DNA from 4 places in the Alteromonas sp. 4NH20-0104 genome. Region 4 is predicted to be linked to each of the others. Evidence: predicted binding sites of a transcription regulator. Region 4 holds the regulator's gene; each other region holds the start of a gene.
What was found. The regulator FNR, encoded in region 4, switches genes on or off when oxygen is low (the NO sensors DNR and NnrR bind a similar motif). The targets are predictions, from matches to a motif close to TTGATCTAGATCAA.

Region 1 (4,346 bases), on a different contig from region 4:
GTCATTAAAAATGATCTCCCAGGCTTCCGCTGAACAACGAAAAGGCCGGGCGGGAAGGGTGCAGGAAGGGATCTGTTATCGCCTTTGGAGCAAAGAATCACACAGCCGTCTGGCAGAGTTTTCCCAGCCCGCCATACGGACTGAAGATATCACTCCTCTGGTGCTGCATAGTGCCGACTGGGGCACCGCCCTTGAAGCACTGCCTTTATTGGATCTCCCCAGCGAGGCCCAACTGAATGCCGCTAGCCAATCTTTGCAGGAATTGAATTTGCTCGATGGGCAAAAGCGCATCACGCCACTTGGAAAGGCGAGTCTGCGACTACCGGTTGACCCCAGATTTGCCAGTATGCTGTTACAACTCAAGGATGAAGCTGAGCTGAGCGACGATCAGTCTTTGCTAATCGCCGGTTGTGTGGTGACAGCGTTGGCCGAGGAGTCACCACGCACAGACCAGTGGGTGATAAGCGAGGTGATTCGCTGCCTGACTCCCCAGCAAAGGCAATCGGTGAGTCGCCAGGCGGCGCGGTATGCCCGCCTCCTGGGTTACCAAAATACAATAGCAGATATCCTGCATGTGTCAGAGCAGAGTATCGGACTCGCTGTTAGCCTTGCGAAGCCCGGATGGATTGCCAGGGCGCGGAACCTGCAGGAGTTTAAGCTGGCGATGGGAACCGGCGCTGAGTTGGTTCAGCCGTCCCCTGCTGAGCAGCCCTGGCTGGCGGTATTAAGCGGACAGCGCAAAGGCGCTAATTTACTTATCCGTTTGGCCCAGCCAATTGAAGAGTCAGTCATTTTTAGTCACTTTGCGGCGCTTATCAGGACCGAGCAGTATGCATTTTATGATGCCCAAAGCGATGCCATAAAAGCCGAGGAACGGTGTTACTTCAAACAAATACTTCTGTCTCGCAGACCACTGGCAAGGCTCGGTGAAGCGCAACGGATCCAATGCTGGAAGGACTGGCTGTGTGATAGAAACATTAAAGACTGGCCATTCTTTAACGAGTTGGAAGAGACCTTAAATCGGCTGACTATGGCTCGTGAACTCAATATTGTTTCCGGTGGTTATGAGGGCAATGCCCCCTGGCCGGATATAGATGCTCAGTGGATGCTTGACCAGGATGAGGTGCAATCTGCGTTGGGTCGGTGTAAGTCACTGGGTCAGTTGCAAAAAGTTCACTGGCCGGAGGTCGTTCTCCAGACGTTAGCCTGGCCACTGCGTCAGGCTATTGAACTGCATCTGCCCATGAGCTTGAAAGTACCCAGCGGCAGTGTTCGTCGATTACGGTATGAAAGTGAAAGCCGCGTTGTGCTGTCAGTCAAGATGCAGGAAATGTATGGTAGTGCGGCGCCGGTAACTGTGGGGCAGGGACGCCAGACTGTGACGGTTGAACTGCTGTCGCCGGCCAGTCGACCGATTCAAACCACCAATGACTTACCACGATTCTGGCAGGGCAGCTATGCGGAAGTGAGAAAAGACATGAAAGGCCGGTATCCCAAACATTACTGGCCCGAAGATCCGACCACTTCAATTCCTTCAGTTAAAACAACGAAGAATAAGTAACTGAATACTATTATTAAAATGTCATATAGACCTAATAGGCTATTGACCAGGAGAATAGTTTATAGACCAACGTCTGATTTTCACGGTGGAATATTCGAGCTATAGATGATTATATAGTAATCAGTTGTACGTTGAGCAATATCAAACAAGAAGGAAATAGCATGAGCAGAGTAGCACTCGTTACAGGTGGAACACGCGGTATTGGTGAAGCAATCTGTACGACACTAAAGAATGCGGGTTATACCGTAGTGGCTAACTACGGCGGAAACGATCAGGCAGCACAGGAATTTACCGAACGAACCGGTATTGCTGCGATGAAGTTTGACGTGTCAGATTTCGATAAAACCAAAGCTGCTATAGAGCAGATCGAGTCGGATTTTGGCCCGGTTGATGTACTGATCAACAACGCGGGTATCACTCGTGACGGCACCATGCATCGTATGACCTTTGAGCAGTGGAACGCGGTCATTCAAACCAACCTGGCATCTTGTTTTAACACCTGCCGGGCGGTAATTGAAGGTATGCGCGAACGCTCTTTTGGCCGTATTGTTAATATTGGCTCAATCAACGGACAGGCTGGTCAGTATGGCCAGGTTAACTATGCTGCAGCGAAATCAGGGATCCATGGTTTCACCAAAGCACTTGCTCAGGAAGGCGCTGGTAAAGGCATTACCGTAAACGCTATTGCTCCAGGCTATATCGACACGGATATGGTACGTGCGGTGCCAGAAGACGTACTCAAGAAAATCGTTGCGCGGATCCCGGTAGGCCGTTTAGGTAAGCCGGAAGACATCGCTGACGGTGTGCTATTTCTAATCAAAGATGAGTCCAGCTTTATCACAGGTTCAACACTGTCGATAAACGGCGGCCAACACATGTATTAAAAGAACAAAGCCGGGCATCGCCCGGCTTGTTTTTAGGTGTCAGGAGGTCGGGGTAACATTAATGCCCAAGGCTTCCATTACCGCGAGCGACGGAAAGCCATCGGCAATCATGTCGGTACGGCGCTGAAATTCGCGGATCCCTTCACGGGTCGCTGGGCCTAATATGCCATCTGCTCCACCTACATCAATGCCTTTCAGGTTTAGTTGCTCCTGCAGGGTTTTAATGTCGTCCCGGCGGTAATTAGGCAAAGGCGGCAATGACGCCACTAATTCCCCGTCGCCAGCAATTCTGTCTGCCAGTCGGCCTACGGCAATGGCGTAAAACTCTGAATTGTTCCAGCGCATAATCACTCTGAAGTTAGGATACGCCAGAAAGGTAGGTCCTTCATGACCGGCAGGCATCACTAAATAGGCATTCATATCGCTATTACCCAGGGCGTTACCGTTGGCGCGAGTGACCCCGAGTTCATCCCAGTCAGTCACAGTGCGGCGTTTGGAGTAGCCCAGCAGTGAGTAGTCAAATCCAACGGGCAGTTGAACTTCTCTGCCCCAGCGAAAGCCCGGTTGCCAGCCTAACTGGGAAAGGAAGTTGGCTGCCGAGGTTAAGGCGTCCGCTTCGCTGTCCCAAAGATTAATTTGTCCGTCGCCGTCGCCGTCTATGGCGTAGTTGGCATAGGCAGATGGCATAAACTGGGTATGCCCCATGGCTCCCGCCCAGGAACCTACCATTTTTTCCTGCTCCAGAGACTGTGCTTCCAGTAACTTAACGGCCGTTAATAATTCGCGGGTGAAAAACGTGCTGCGACGCGGATCGCAGGCCAGGGTAGCCAATGAATCCAGTACCGGCATCTTACCTTTGTAGCCACCAAAATTGGTTTCCAGGCCCCAAAATGCCAGTAGGTACTGTGCCGGAATGCCGTATTGTTTTACAAGGTCCTGCAACAATACTTTGTGTTCGCCGGCAAGCTGACGCCCTTTGTTGATTCGCCAGTCATTAACCCTTTTGCTGAAATAGCTGGGAAAGGTTTGCACAAACTCCGGCTGACTCCGATCCAGTTCAATCACTCGAGGCTGATAGTTAATATTGGCAAATACCTGCTCTGCAATGGCTGGCGTAATACCGGCTTCTATAGCTGACTGTTGCAGGCTTTGTTTACAGACGTTAAAGGTCTGCACCGGATCGTCATTCGTAGTGGGTTGTTCTTCGTCATTTTGCTGAGCATAGGCTAAAGGTTGAAAACTCAACGCAGCCAGTGACAACATAAAACAGGAGGTTAACCGTGGGAACAACCGCTGACCTTTAGCGGCTGTGCAGCGGGGAACAAAGCGCATAGAATTCTCCCTGAAATTAAGTGCACCCATGCTAACCTAAGTTGCTAGCATGGGCGAGATAACGTCAGGCAAATTTATGAATAAAATCGGTGATTAGCGGACGAATATGTTTGCGGAACTGAGAGCCACTAAAAATACCGTAGTGACCAGCGCCCTGCTGGACGTGATGCTTGCGTTTGGATTTAGGAATGCTTTTGCATAACTGCTGAGCAGCTTCCGTTTGACCCAGGCCACAAATATCGTCATTAGCACCTTCAACCGTCAATAAAGGCGTGTTGTCGATGGCTTCGAAGTTAACCGGGTGTCCTTTGTAAGTAATGGCGCCGCGGGCAACTTCGTTGTTTTTGAAAACCCGTTCAATGGTTTCCAGGTAAAACTCTGCCGGCATATCCAGCACGGCCAGATATTCATCGTAGAATGCCCGGAAACGGTCGGCATCTTCTTCCTCACCCATAAACAGGTTCTGGTAGAAATCGATATATTTTTGCATGTGTGATTTGTGGTTCATGCTAATGAAACCACCGAGCTGCATAAAGCCTGGATAGACCTTGCGACCTTCACCGGGATAG
Region 2 (4,346 bases), on a different contig from region 4:
GCAAAAGTAGGCGGGGGTATCAGGCCTAACAATTGCTCCGGCATTTTAAGCACTTCAGCACTCGACGCATCAATCAAGCGCATCATGGCCTCTACCTGGGTTTCTGACGGCACCAGCTTCACGCCCATGGGCTTATCCAGATCGCCCTTATTCTCGTAAAAATACTGAATACCGCCGACCTGCTTAGCCACTGCTTCCAACTGATAACGGTGTAACAAATAAACCGGTACCAGCGCATTTTCCAAAGAGGATAAACTGCTACCTTTAGCAATCGTGTTCAGTCCCATGTTGGACAGTGCTATGTCCCGAACCTGCAACAGATGATCGTATTCAGCCAGCGGGTTCGTTCCGTTGTCCCACATATGGCCATCGGCAGAAGCGTGACGAGAGGCTCTGGCATCGGCATCAGACTTATAACTAAGACCGGCTTCACGCGCCCCGACTACCATAGCCTTGAGCGCCTTTTCAGCATCGCTGTTTTCGGCGAAGTCCTGGTAACCATAAGCAATCACATAATTATCCCACTCCCCCATGCCGGTGTCGTAGGCATTAGCCAGCGACAGTTTATTGCCGGCGATTTCGATTTTAGGGTGAGGATAATCCATCACCGACTCACGACCGTTTTCACTGGCGGCAAAATTATGGGCAATGCCCAGCGTATGACCCACCTCGTGCGCAGACAACTGGCGAATTCGCGCCAGCGCCATTTCTTTTTGTGCGGTGGTCACTTCACTATCGCCGCTAAACGGACTGGTTAATCCCAATGCAATCAGATAATCCTGACGTACCCGTAATGAGCCGAGGGTTACATGGCCTTTAATGATTTCACCGGTGCGCGGATCAACCACCGAGGAGCCATAAGACCAGCCTCGGGTGGCCCGGTGTACCCAGTTAATCACGTTATAACGAACATCCATGGGGTCGGCATCTGCCGGTAACACTTTAACCTGGAAAGCCTCTTTATAGCCGGCCGCTTCGAAGGCCTGATTCCACCAGCTTGCACCGTCTTTCAGCGCACTCATCACTGGCTCCGGAATACCCGGATCGAGGTAATAAACGATCGGTTCAACGGCTTCACTGATGGCCGCTGAAGGGTCTTTTTTAGCCAACCGGTGGCGACGAATATAGGCCTGCTCCAATGGTTCAGTTATGGGCGCCGAGTAGTCCTGCCAGCTGTGTTTCCAATAACCGGAAAACGGGTGGAATTCGCGGGGCTCATAACCTGAATCGGGTAAGGCGATAAAAGAGTGATGCATGTGTACGCTAACGCTGTCGGCATCCGGCGTAACCTGCCGTAGATAAGCCCCGGTTCCTTTACCACCAAAGGTAATTAATGCTTCCAGTTCGGTATTTAACGGAAACGCTTTGGTCCGCGGTAAATAAACGCCACTGCGTTGCGGATCAGCCTTAAACGCTCCCTGCTGGCGGGCTTTCAGACGTTCGGCCACGCCGTGGATATCACTGAGTAACTGACTGGTATAGTCAATTAAAACGCTTTCATCATCGTTAGCCACAATGGTAAAACCGGCAATCACCGAGTCGGCAAACGCCTCATCAATACTGGCTCGCTCGGCAGCATTATCGGCACTGGCCCGGTATTCGGTGTTCAGCTGTTTGAGCAGCAATTTATTACCATATTGCTCAAATTGCACCAGCCGAGTAGCGCCTAACTGCCCGCGATCCAGACCAATATCGTTAGAACCTACGCCATGGGGCAAACTGGACTTGAACAATAAAGGTTCATCAACGGCATTGATTTGCAGATAAATTTTATCATCGTCGTGGTTGTAATACACGGGGATAAACCCCGCCTGCTTTTGCATATCTTTGGTAAAGGATGCGATGGATTCAGCCCATACAGGCGAAATAACCATCAGCGCCACACTGGCTAGCAAAACATGAACGCGCAACGGGATTCCCTCCGGATTCGAAATGATCATAAGTAAAACTTTACGCTACCCAAAGCAGGCGAATAAATCCAGTCGCGACTGACCAAACCGCCAGAACCACCGACCAATCACCCGCGCAGATATTTTTGATTTAACGCAAACATTATTTCGCAGCCGGGTCAGTTGTGATCTGGCTTGATCTGCATCAAGGAGCAATATGCTGCCCCTCGTTACTCTGCTAAGCGATAGGCTACACTTAATAATGTTAACTGACGCAGAGATAGCATGGGTCTTAATTTTCAACAGCATGATTTTACCGACGCACAACGCGCACTGTTCGACCAACGTGTGCAGGCACAGTTGTGTGAGGTCAGACACGAGCTCACCCGCGACTGTTATAACAGCCAGGCAGTCAGCCTCGGTGCAGAGCTGGAGTTTTACCTGGTTAATCGCCAGTTTAACCCCGCGCCCATCAATGAAGCTATTCTCGATAAAGCCCGTATTAAGGGTCTGCAGGAAGAATTAAATCAATATAATCTGGAGTTTAATCTCGATCCTGTTGATGCAGCCGGCACCCCGTTTTCGCAGCTTCAGCAACAGTTGGACAAAGCCAGTCGCGTGGTCGACCAGACCGCCAGTCTGTTTGATGGACACGCCATGGCAATCGGCATCCTGCCCACCCTGGCCAGCAGCCATTTAACCGAAGATTACCTGACTAACCGGCCCCGGTATAAAGCCCTCACCCACGAACTCAGTGAGCAGCGCGGTGCGCCTTTTGATATCGATATTCACGGCCAGGATGTGGTGCGAACCACCTGTGACGATGTGACCCTTGAAGGCGCGAATACTTCTTTTCAGTTGCACCACCGCATTGCCCATGACCGGTTTACCGACTGCTATAATGCGGCCCAGCTGATTTCACCTTTAGTGCTTGCCCTGGCCGGTAATTCGCCCTTTTTCATGGGCAAACGACTATGGCAGGAAACCCGCATTGCTTTATTTAAACAAGCCATCGATTACCGCGATACCAATGCTACCCAATGGCGTCAGCCTGCCCGGGTGAGCTACGGCCATGGCTGGTTACGCAACGGCATTACGGATTGCCTGACCGAAAGTGTCGCCCTTTACCCTGCGGTATTGCCCGTTGTATCCGAGCGCTTACATGGTGACAGTAAACCTTTTGCCGAACTGAATTTACATCACGGTACGGTATGGAGCTGGAACCGCGCGGTGTTCGAACCGGGCGAGAATGGTCACGTTCGAATTGAATACCGCAGCTTACCCGCGGGCCCCACAAATCAGGATATGCTGGCTAATGCCGCGTTGCAGATTGGCCTGGTCGAAGCCTTGTCCGATCACATTGAAGACTATCTGCAGCGCCTGCCCTTTCGCTATACCGAATATAACTTTTACCGCTGTGCTCAGTCAGGCCTGAATGCACACATCCTGTGGCCGCAAAAACATCAGCATCAGCTCAAGGAATACAAAGTCACCGCTATCCTGTCAGATTTAATTGGCAAGGCAGATGATGGACTGGCGAAGATTGGTGTGAGCCGGGAAGAGCGGGATCATTACCTGGGGATCATTGAACATCGTCTGGCTGCACGACAAACCGGCGCACTGTGGCAGTTGAACACGTATAAAACCTTGATGAGCCAATATCCTGAATCCAAAGTACTTAGCGAACTGTGTCGCCGGTACTATCAACTGAGCCACAGCGGTGAACCTGTGGCCTATTGGGAGTAGCAATGGGAACTGCCAGATTAGCCACACCCGTATTAACCGGCTTTAAAATACTGCACGCACCGGCGCCGCAGCAAATTCCCGACTCCAGCGTGAGTTTTCTGCAGATGCTGGGAGGCCCGGCGATTATTTTTATACCCGGCCGAACCCGCAGGAAACGAGCTGTCACAACGCTGTTACATGGCAACGAGCCATCCGGCTTTCAGGCCTTGCACCGCCTGCTAAAAGAAGGTTTTAAACCCTACGCCGACACCACTTTTATTGTGGTCTCGGTTGGCGCAGCCCTGCACGAGCCATTGTTTACTCACCGGGCTTTACCCGATACCCGGGATATCAATCGCTGCTTTAAACCTCCCTATAATGATGCGCCCGGGATGTTAGCCAAGCAGGTACTTGATTATCTGGTCGATTTAGCCCCGGAAGCCATCATTGATGTGCATAATACTTCCGGCAGTGGCCCGGCATTCAGCGTTTCCACCCGACTGGGCACGCAGTATACAGCGCTGGCTTCACACTTTACCCGCTGGTTTATTCATACCGATATCGAGTTAGGCTCACTGATGGAAGTGCCTTTTTGCTGCCCCATCGTAACCATTGAGTCTGGTGGCGCCATGGATGAACTGGCAACGCTGAACGCTTATAACGGATTACGTTCCTATCTGGCAGCAGAGGATGTCTTTATGCCACGCCAGGACGTTGAGCTACTGGAACAGC
Region 3 (4,346 bases), on a different contig from region 4:
GCAGTGACGGGTTCAAAGTCATTGAGCAGCAAGTCGTAAGCGGAAACGTCGAGTCGACAAACATCCCGATAGAGCTGAAAGGGTCTGGCGCTTTTCACCGTTTCCCACTGGCTGACTTTGCCTTTGCGGGTAACAAAAGTCAGTCCGTTGTAGGTACGGTAATTGCCAAAGCATTCCATGTCGAAATACTCATCCGGCGCTCTGCCGGAAAAAATAAAATCCACTTCAATGTCATCACGCTCAGCCATGGCAGCAGCCATAATGCGGGCACGGGCAATGTGGCCGTTGCCGGTCCCTTGTACGCCATAGAGTATTTTCATGTTAAACCAGAATAGTCAGACTCAGTTGGGCAATGGTGAGGCCCAGTAAGGCACCTGCAATGACATCCGTAGGGTAGTGGACGCCCAGCAGAATGCGGGATAAACCAATCAGACTGGCCCAGGTGTAGGCCAGCAATGCAAAGGGCGGGTAGTAAAATGCAATAATTGTTGCCATTAAACAGGCCGCAGCGGTGTGGCCGGATGGCAAGCTGAATTTATCTGATGGCGTCACGTGAGCGGTCAGGTTAACCAGAAAATCGCACGGACGGGGGCGTTTAAACGCCTTTTTCAATACCACATAAATCGGCAGTTCCAGACCATAGGCCATTAATGCGGTGTACAAAAAAATCTCGCCATGCTCAGGTTCAAAACACATCAGCAGCAGGCCGATAACAAAATACAGATAGCCGTCACCGGTCCGAGACAGCCAGACAATGGCCCGGCAATCGCGGTGCTTGGTCAGATCGTACAACCAGTGAAAGATTGCAGTATCGTATTTGGTTATATTTTTCAGGCCCATCTCACGCGGCTCCTATTCTTCAACGCTATCAGGTTAAAAAGTGTTCATGAAACACAAGTGACAGTTTTGCTAAAGGTTTATGACAGCCGCGGGCAATTGACGGAAGGTAGAGCGAAATCAAATTTTTTGTGAGTAAAATCAATTTCGGTGCTAGGCGTTATCACTGATAGGGTGCTATGCTAAAACGCGAAAACCTAGCTTACCAACAGGGTATAAACATGGACTATAACACTTCTGAGTTATGTGATTTATTCGCCGATAACGTGGACGTGGTCGATCCCATTTTCACCAGTTATGGCGGTCGTTATTCATTTGGTGGTGAAATTACCACGGTGAAGTGTTTTGAGGACAGGGAATTAGTCGACCGGGTACTCACTGAGCCTGGCGATGGTAAAGTATTATTGATTGATGGCGGTGGCTCTCTTCGTCGCGCGCTGTTTGATGCTGAATCTGCCCAACTGGCGGTTGAAAATAACTGGGAAGGCGTGGTGTGTTATGGCTGTGTTCGGGAAGTGGACAGCCTGTCTGATTTCGACCTTGGCATCCTGGCGGTTAATTCCATTCCAGTGAATGCCGATAGCCAGGGCACCGGTGATATTGACGTACCGGTCAATTTTGGCGGCGTTACCTTTTTGCCGGAAGACCACCTGTACGCCGACAGTACCGGCGTTATCCTGTCTCCTGAGCCACTCGATATCGATTAAGCGAGTGGCTTTGCCACCGCTTTGCTGCTGACATTTCGTTTTTCTGCTGTTTGATGCCTGACGCGCGATATGGCTACGTCAGGTCGTGCCTTTAATTTGTGTCCCCCACTGTCTTTCTCTGCATCGCTGCCATATTCAGGCAACCATCTTCATCTTTAGCTGTGCTTTACTGCAGGATATCGGTTTGCAGTCGCCAGAAGCCTTGTCTATTTTGCATGGCGAGGATGGTAAGCTCGATGAGTTTCGGGTGCTCGATGAGCCTACCCGTAAACAATTACTCAAGATTAACTTCACACAAACTCTGGAGTATCTGAAAAATGCCTTGGGGATACCGCGTTATATTGGTAACGACAAAACCGAGCGGGACCGTTTTGTCCAGCGCCATACAGCCCTGAACGGCTTTATGCTCACCCTTCTGAAAGACACCTATTTGTCGAAAGTTGGCGTGGGTGAACTGGTTAAAATACCGCAGATATATACCTCCATAGTGCTCTCCACCAAGCCGGATTTCTCAAAGAAAAGCCTGCCCAAAGGGTATGTGTTTATTGAGCAGCTGGCTAAGAAAGGGGCGCTTAATACTGAGTTAGCTAAAGCGTTTGTGCAGATTGTGGGTTATTTCCCCCTGGGATTTGGCGTGACTTACATTCCGCGCACTGAAAAGGGAATAGACCGTGAGCAGTATGAATGCGCTATTGTAACCCGCTTAAACCCAGCGCATCCTGCTGAGCCGGTGGGGCGGCCGGTCACCAGAAACCTGTCTTATATTAGCTCGGGTAGCGACGAAGTGATCAAAAAGTCGAGTAATCTGTTTTTTCCGGCCAATCGCAAGAAATTAATGCGGATTGGGCGCGAGCGCCTGATGGAAATTATGAGTCAGTTATCGGGGAACTTTTCGCCGGAAGCCGTCGACGATCTGATCCCGGCCTTCTGGGAACCGGCGGATTACTTTTCATTTAAGAAAAATCAAAACCTTTGGAATAAAGTACGCTAGGTAAACCTGCCTGCGAACGCTTTGCTTGATTGCCCCGGGGGTCTGTCCCGAGGGGCTGTCTCTACGTCATTCCCCCGAACTTCGAGGCGCTTAAGGCTGGCCCAAACATGCTGCCGGACGTCAATATTTATTGATCTACATCAAAGTTCGATCTAAACTTTCAGAAATTACTGAAACCTTAGAAGTTAAAAATGAACATGTCATCACTGGTTACTTCTGCTGTTATGCATTTTGGGGAAATGGGCAATCGTTGGGGATTTAACCGCACGGTTGGTCAAATTCTCGCGCTCATCGTATTACATGAAGAGCCATTGTCGGCGCAGGAAATTGCTGACGCGTTAAGTATCTCAAGAGGTAACACCAGTATGGGCCTTAAAGAGCTGCAATCATGGCAGCTTATTAAGCAACATCATGTACCGGGTGAACGGAAGGAGTTTTTCGTTCCGGCGGGCACTATCTGGGTGCTGGCTAACCGGGTGTTCGAGGAGCGTCGTAAACGGGAGATCGACCCCACCATGTCGCTGCTGCGCGATTTGATGATGGACACACCAAATGGTGAAAAAGACATAGCCGTGCAGGCCCGCTTAAATGAAATACACGATCTACTCGAGTCGGTGACCGCCTGGTCTCAGGAGTTACAGAACCTGGGCCCGGAAAAACTCGACACCTTAATGAAACTCGGTGCCGGGGTTGGCCGCATTCTGGAGCTTAAAGACAAGCTCCTGCCAGCCAAATCTAACTAAACAGGAGCGCATCGTGGATGCATTGATACTATCCAGGCTACAGTTTGCTCTGAATATCAGTTTTCATATTCTCTTTCCTACCATCACTATCGCACTGGGATGGTTCTTATTTTATTTCAAACTTCGCTCTAATCTGAGTGGGCATCCGGTATGGATGCGGATTTACCGTTTCTGGGTACGGGTATTTGCCCTGACCTTTGCCTTAGGGGTTGTCTCGGGCGTTACCATGTCTTTTCAATTCGGCACCAACTGGCCCGGTTTTATGGAAAAAGCCGGTAATATTGCCGGCCCGCTGCTGGGCTATGAAGTCCTCACCGCGTTTTTCCTGGAAGCCACCTTTTTGGGCATCATGCTGTTTGGTATGCGTCGGGTGCCTAACTGGTTACACACGCTGGCCACTTTTGTCGTGGCCGCGGGTACCACGTTATCGGCGTTCTGGATCCTGTCACTCAACAGCTGGTTGCACACCCCCCAGGGGCACGAAGTAATAGATGGGGTAATCTATGCGAAAGACTGGTCGGCGATTATTTTTAATCCCTCTTTTCCTTATCGTTTCAGCCACATGTTGCTGGCTTCCGGACTCACTGCCAGCTTTTTAATTGCGGGATTATCGGCCTATCGTCTGCTCATTGGCGATAACAAAATTGCTCCTAAACTCGCCCTTAAAACGGCCACGTATACAGCGGCGGTGCTCATTCCGTTACAAATACTGGCGGGCGACATGCACGGTTTAAATACCCTTGAACATCAGCCACAAAAAGTGGCGGCTATGGAAGGGGTTTGGGAAACTGAGCAAGGCGCGCCGTTGCTGTTATTTGCCATTCCGGACGAGCAGGAGCGAACTAACCATGCCGAGCTTGCCATTCCGAATCTGGCCAGTTTTATTCTTACCCATGAGTTGGATGGGGAAATTAAAGGTTTAAATGAGTTTCGTGGCGAGCATCCGCCTGTCGCGCCGGTGTTTTATTCCTTCAGGGTGATGGTTGGTATGGGTGTACTTATGCTGTTAGCCGCCTGGGCGGGCGCTTATTATCTGTTCCGCCGGGGGGAATTGCCCGACTGGTTAGG
Region 4 (4,346 bases):
TCCGTCAAGTTTACGATATTAATGGATTCTGCAGTGTCAGAACGACTCGCTGATTCAAATTCGGGCGCATCAAAGGCAATGTCACCATCGGGTTGCGCTTCGCCTGTTGCTTTTATGGCTTTGAAGTCATGAAGGTTTTTATCAACCAGATGAGAAGGCGTCACATTTTGTAGAGCCCTGAACATGGACTCGATGCGGCCAGGGAAACGCTTGTTCCAGTCCTGTAACATCATTTTGATGTTCTGCCGCTGCAGATTTTCCTGTGAACCACATAAGTTACAGGGAATAATCGGAAATTCAACCGCTGTAGCGTATTTTTCAATATCCCGCTCAGTGCAATACGCCAGGGGGCGGATCACCACATGGCGGCCATCATCACTGACCAGTTTCGGCGGCATGGATTTTAACTTGCCACCATGAAACATGTTTAGAAACAGGGTCTCGAGCATATCGTCACGGTGATGGCCAAGAGCTATTTTGGTGGCGCCCAGCTCTGTAGCCGTGCGGTACAAAATGCCGCGGCGTAACCGTGAGCAAAGAGAGCAGGTGGTTTTGCCCTCCGGGATTTTGTCTTTCACTATTGAGTAAGTGTCTTCCTCAACAATCCGATAATCTACGCCCAGCGTTTGCAAATACCCAGGGAGAATATGCTCAGGGAAACCGGGTTGTTTCTGATCAAGATTGACCGCCACGATGTCAAAGCTGATGGGCGCAATACGTTGTAAATACATCAGCACGTCCAGCATAGTATAGCTGTCTTTACCACCGGATAAGCACACCATAACCTTATCGCCATCCTCAATCATGCCAAAGTCGTCGATGGCTTTACCGACATTACGGCGCAAGCGCTTCTGTAGTTTATTAAAGCTGTATTTTTGCTTGGTTTGCGTTGCCGGTGCGGCGTTGTTGATGTTTAAACTCATGATAAAGAAAGACCCATATTGCGATGGGCGCCATTATACGTGAAGCCAGAGGAGGCTGCATCCCTGATTAATGTCAGAGTTCAGCGTGGCAGCCGGTAAAACTGCCACGCCCAATTTGCTTTAGCTCACCGGGCTTTCAAAGCCTTCGGGCTTAACCGCCAGTACATCACAATTGAGTTCATCGATAACATGCTCGGCAGTATTTCCGATCAGCGCGGCAGAAATGCCAACGCGACCAACGGTGCCAATGATCACCAGCTCGGCGTCGAGTTCGCTGGCCACCTGTGGGATCACTTTTTCAGGCAGGCCTTCCTTAACATGGCAGTTGTCCAATGGAATGCAGTATTTGCTGCTGTGCTTCTCCATCTCTTCCAGATGATGGTTTTTCACCGAGGCATTGTAAGACTCCGGATCGAACTCCGGCACTTCAATGGCAATATTAAGTGGTGTGCCCGGATAACAATTGGCCAGGTGCACATGGCCGCTGAGCAGCTTTGCGTAATCCTGTGCAATAGTGGTGAGCCGATCGTTTAACTGGGCATGCTCACGGTATTCCGTCCCTACATTAACGGCTGCCACAATCTTGCCATCCTGAGGCCAGTCATGCTCTTTAACCAGCAAAACCGGAGTAGGGCACTTGCGCACCAGATGCCAATCGGTGGGAGTAAAAATAACCGAGCGCAAATCATCATGAGAGCGGGTGGCTTTCACCACAATATCGGCCTGACTGGCCAGGGCATATTTGATGATCGCCTCGTAAGGGCGGTTGTTCCATTCAACCGTTGCTTCGATGGGCTGGCCATAGACAGCCAGTTGCTCTTTGAGCCAGGCGGTTCTCTCATTGACTACTGCCTGACGCATCGCCTCGCGTTCCTCACCAGAAAGCATCGTGGTCATCTCGTAGGAGAAATCGTAGATAGTCATCAGGGCGGTAATTTTCGCGCCGGTTTTTTCAGCCAGTTCAATGGCTCTGGAGATGGCGGGTTGGTTTTCCCTTTCAGGTTCAACAACGGCCAGAATGTTGGTGTAATCAATCATAACGACTCTCCGTGCGAAGTACTCATTATGAGTGTACGACGTGAGTCGCTGTTTCTCCAGTTTCTGACTTGTTCGGGATCAAGTTATAGATAAATACCGGAGAAAAACAGCCTGAGAAGCGATTAACTGACAGTGGTGGAAGGTATATCCATACTATGCAGTTTATTGTCCATCGCTTCGAAATCGATGATAGTGATGAGTTTGCCATCAACCTTAATAATGCCTTCCTTCTGGAAACGGGTTAACAGCCGGGAAATCGTTTCAACGGTTAATCCCAGGTAATTACCAATCTCATTACGGGTCATACTGAGGTTAAACTGACGAGGTGAAAATCCGCGGTCTTCAAACCGTTTAGACAGATGCGCCAGGAAATAGATCAGTCGCTCTTCTGCAGTGCGTTTGTTCAGCAACATCATCAGGTCGTGATCCTGCTTAATTTCAGCACTCATAAAACTCATGATCTGATGACGCAGTTTAGGGAACTGTACCGCCATTTTATCCAGCGTTTCATAAGGTAATTCGCAAACCATGGCTGTTTCCAGCGCTTGCGTATAGCTTTGGTGAGCGTTTTCGCGCAGGGCATCGAAACCGATAATGTCACCGGGAAAATGAAAACCAATAATTTGTTCTTCGCCGTCCTTGCTACTGACGAACGATTTAAATGAGCCAGCGCGTACTGCATAAAGCGAATTAAATTTATCACCGGCTTTCACCAGTTTATCGTGCTTATGCAGCGGCTTTTTGCGCTCGATAATATCATCCAGCGAATCGAGTTCGGTTTTATTTAACGAAACCGGCAGGCACAAATGGCTGAAACTACAGCTCTGACAATGAATAGAAAATTCTGAGCCTTTTGACATAGATTACGTCTCCGTGTGGGCGTCGCTCAATTATTACCGTTTAGGGTGCGGTAAATCAAGAAAATCGCATATATAATAAGGCAAATTGCGACTAATGACTTAGTCTTTGGGTGTTGTAGGAGCTTTAATAGCCAGCCAGCGCCAATGCTTACCGCTATCAGTGCGGGAAAAGTGCCAAGCCCAAAGGCTGCCATAGTGGCGGCTCCGTATAAACCATCACCGCTGACTAATGCCCAGGTTAATGTTGAATACACCAGTCCGCAGGGGAGCCATCCCCAGATAAATCCATAAGGAAAAGCTGACACCGGGGACTTAAACGGAATAAACCGTTTGGAATACGGACGAATGCGTTGCCACAAGCCGCTGCCGAGCTTTTCCAGACGAGCCAGGCCTCGCCACCACTGGGCTAAATATAACCCCATGGCAATCAGCATAAGGGCGCTTAGCAACTGAAATATCATCAGACCATGGCTTACCGAAGCACGGGCAACCTGACCGAGTACACCGGTTATCGCCCCGGCAATGGCATAACTGGTAATCCGGCCGAGGTTATAACTCAATATATAGGCTAATGGCGGCTTTCCGCCGGGGACTGCCGCACGTAACGCCCCGGCAATGCCCCCGCACATACCAACGCAATGCAGTGAACCGGCCAGTCCCACGACAAAAGCAGAAATAAAACCATAGTCACTCATTGTCGTTATGGGGCTTGTCCTGGGGATTGGCGGTTTTTTTACGCTCTTCTTCGGGTAAGTCGTCGTCGAACAAAATGCTGTAGCCCTGACGCTCAAGATCCTGAAACTGATCGGATTTTACGGCCCAGAAAAAGATACCTAAGGCCACCGCGACCAGAATAATAGCCAACGGGATCAGCACATATATAATACTCACGTTACCGCCTTACTTTAATAATCGGATCGAGTTTGAAACCACTATGATACTACTTAATGACATCCCGATCACGGCCATCCACGGTAACAATAGCCCGGATACCGCAAAAGGCAGGATCAGCAGGTTATAGCCGAGAGCCCAGAGAATGTTCTGACGTATTTTGCGACGGGTTTTCTGGGCAATCGACAGTAATGCCGGCACCGTTGCCAGCGACTCACTCAGTAACACTACGTCAGCGGCGTTTCTGGCGATATCGGTAGCGTTACCCACAGCTACCGACACATCAGCACTGGCCAGTACCGGCGCATCGTTGATACCGTCACCCAACATCATCACTTTGTGGCCTAGTGCCTGTAACGCTTGCACGGCCTGATATTTTTGTTCTGGCGTCAGGCCGCCGGTGGCGACGGCGAGCGGCAGTTTAGCTGCCAGGCTTTCAACGTTTTGCTGGGTATCACCACTTAACAGTACGAGTTGATAGGCATTTAAACCGGCCAGGGTTTCACCCGTATCGGTTTTAAGGCTGTCAGTCACTTCATAGGCTGCCAGACACCGACCATCAGATACCAGATAAACATTAGCGGCAATTGGCACCGAGGCGGGGTCGGTCTGGGTAAAGCTTGCTGAGCCCAGC

Region 1: a site for FNR is predicted at 1,693-1,706, ahead of phbB (acetoacetyl-CoA reductase). Genes of this name have one in related genera too.
Region 2: a site for FNR is predicted at 2,085-2,098, ahead of AC27IB_RS12550 (glutamate-cysteine ligase family protein). Genes of this name have one in related genera too.
Region 3: a site for FNR is predicted at 2,666-2,679, ahead of AC27IB_RS18265 (GbsR/MarR family transcriptional regulator). Genes of this name have one in related genera too.

What each region holds. Positions count from the first base shown of each region.
Region 1 covers NZ_BAAJLP010000013.1:47,327-51,672, forward strand. Annotated here, with positions in the region: gene hrpB (ATP-dependent helicase HrpB) at 1-1,561, shown strand, start outside; gene phbB (acetoacetyl-CoA reductase) at 1,723-2,445, shown strand; gene AC27IB_RS11040 (lytic murein transglycosylase) at 2,485-3,777, opposite strand; gene AC27IB_RS11045 (polyhydroxyalkanoate depolymerase) at 3,842-4,346, opposite strand, start outside.
Region 2 covers NZ_BAAJLP010000016.1:516-4,861, forward strand. Annotated here, with positions in the region: gene AC27IB_RS12545 (zinc-dependent metalloprotease) at 1-1,940, opposite strand, end outside; gene AC27IB_RS12550 (glutamate-cysteine ligase family protein) at 2,175-3,635, shown strand; gene AC27IB_RS12555 (M14 family metallopeptidase) at 3,638-4,346, shown strand, end outside.
Region 3 covers NZ_BAAJLP010000029.1:31,931-36,276, forward strand. Annotated here, with positions in the region: gene AC27IB_RS18245 (MJ1255/VC2487 family glycosyltransferase) at 1-320, opposite strand, end outside; gene AC27IB_RS18250 (phosphatase PAP2 family protein) at 322-840, opposite strand; gene rraA (ribonuclease E activity regulator RraA) at 1,059-1,544, shown strand; gene AC27IB_RS18260 (hypothetical protein) at 1,729-2,535, shown strand; gene AC27IB_RS18265 (GbsR/MarR family transcriptional regulator) at 2,727-3,278, shown strand; gene AC27IB_RS18270 (cytochrome ubiquinol oxidase subunit I) at 3,292-4,346, shown strand, end outside.
Region 4 covers NZ_BAAJLP010000036.1:22,392-26,737, forward strand. Annotated here, with positions in the region: gene ttcA (tRNA 2-thiocytidine(32) synthetase TtcA) at 1-923, opposite strand, end outside; gene uspE (universal stress protein UspE) at 1,044-1,961, opposite strand; gene fnr (fumarate/nitrate reduction transcriptional regulator Fnr) at 2,084-2,821, opposite strand; gene AC27IB_RS20430 (sulfite exporter TauE/SafE family protein) at 2,848-3,516, opposite strand; gene ccoS (cbb3-type cytochrome oxidase assembly protein CcoS) at 3,509-3,712, opposite strand; gene AC27IB_RS20440 (heavy metal translocating P-type ATPase) at 3,722-4,346, opposite strand, start outside.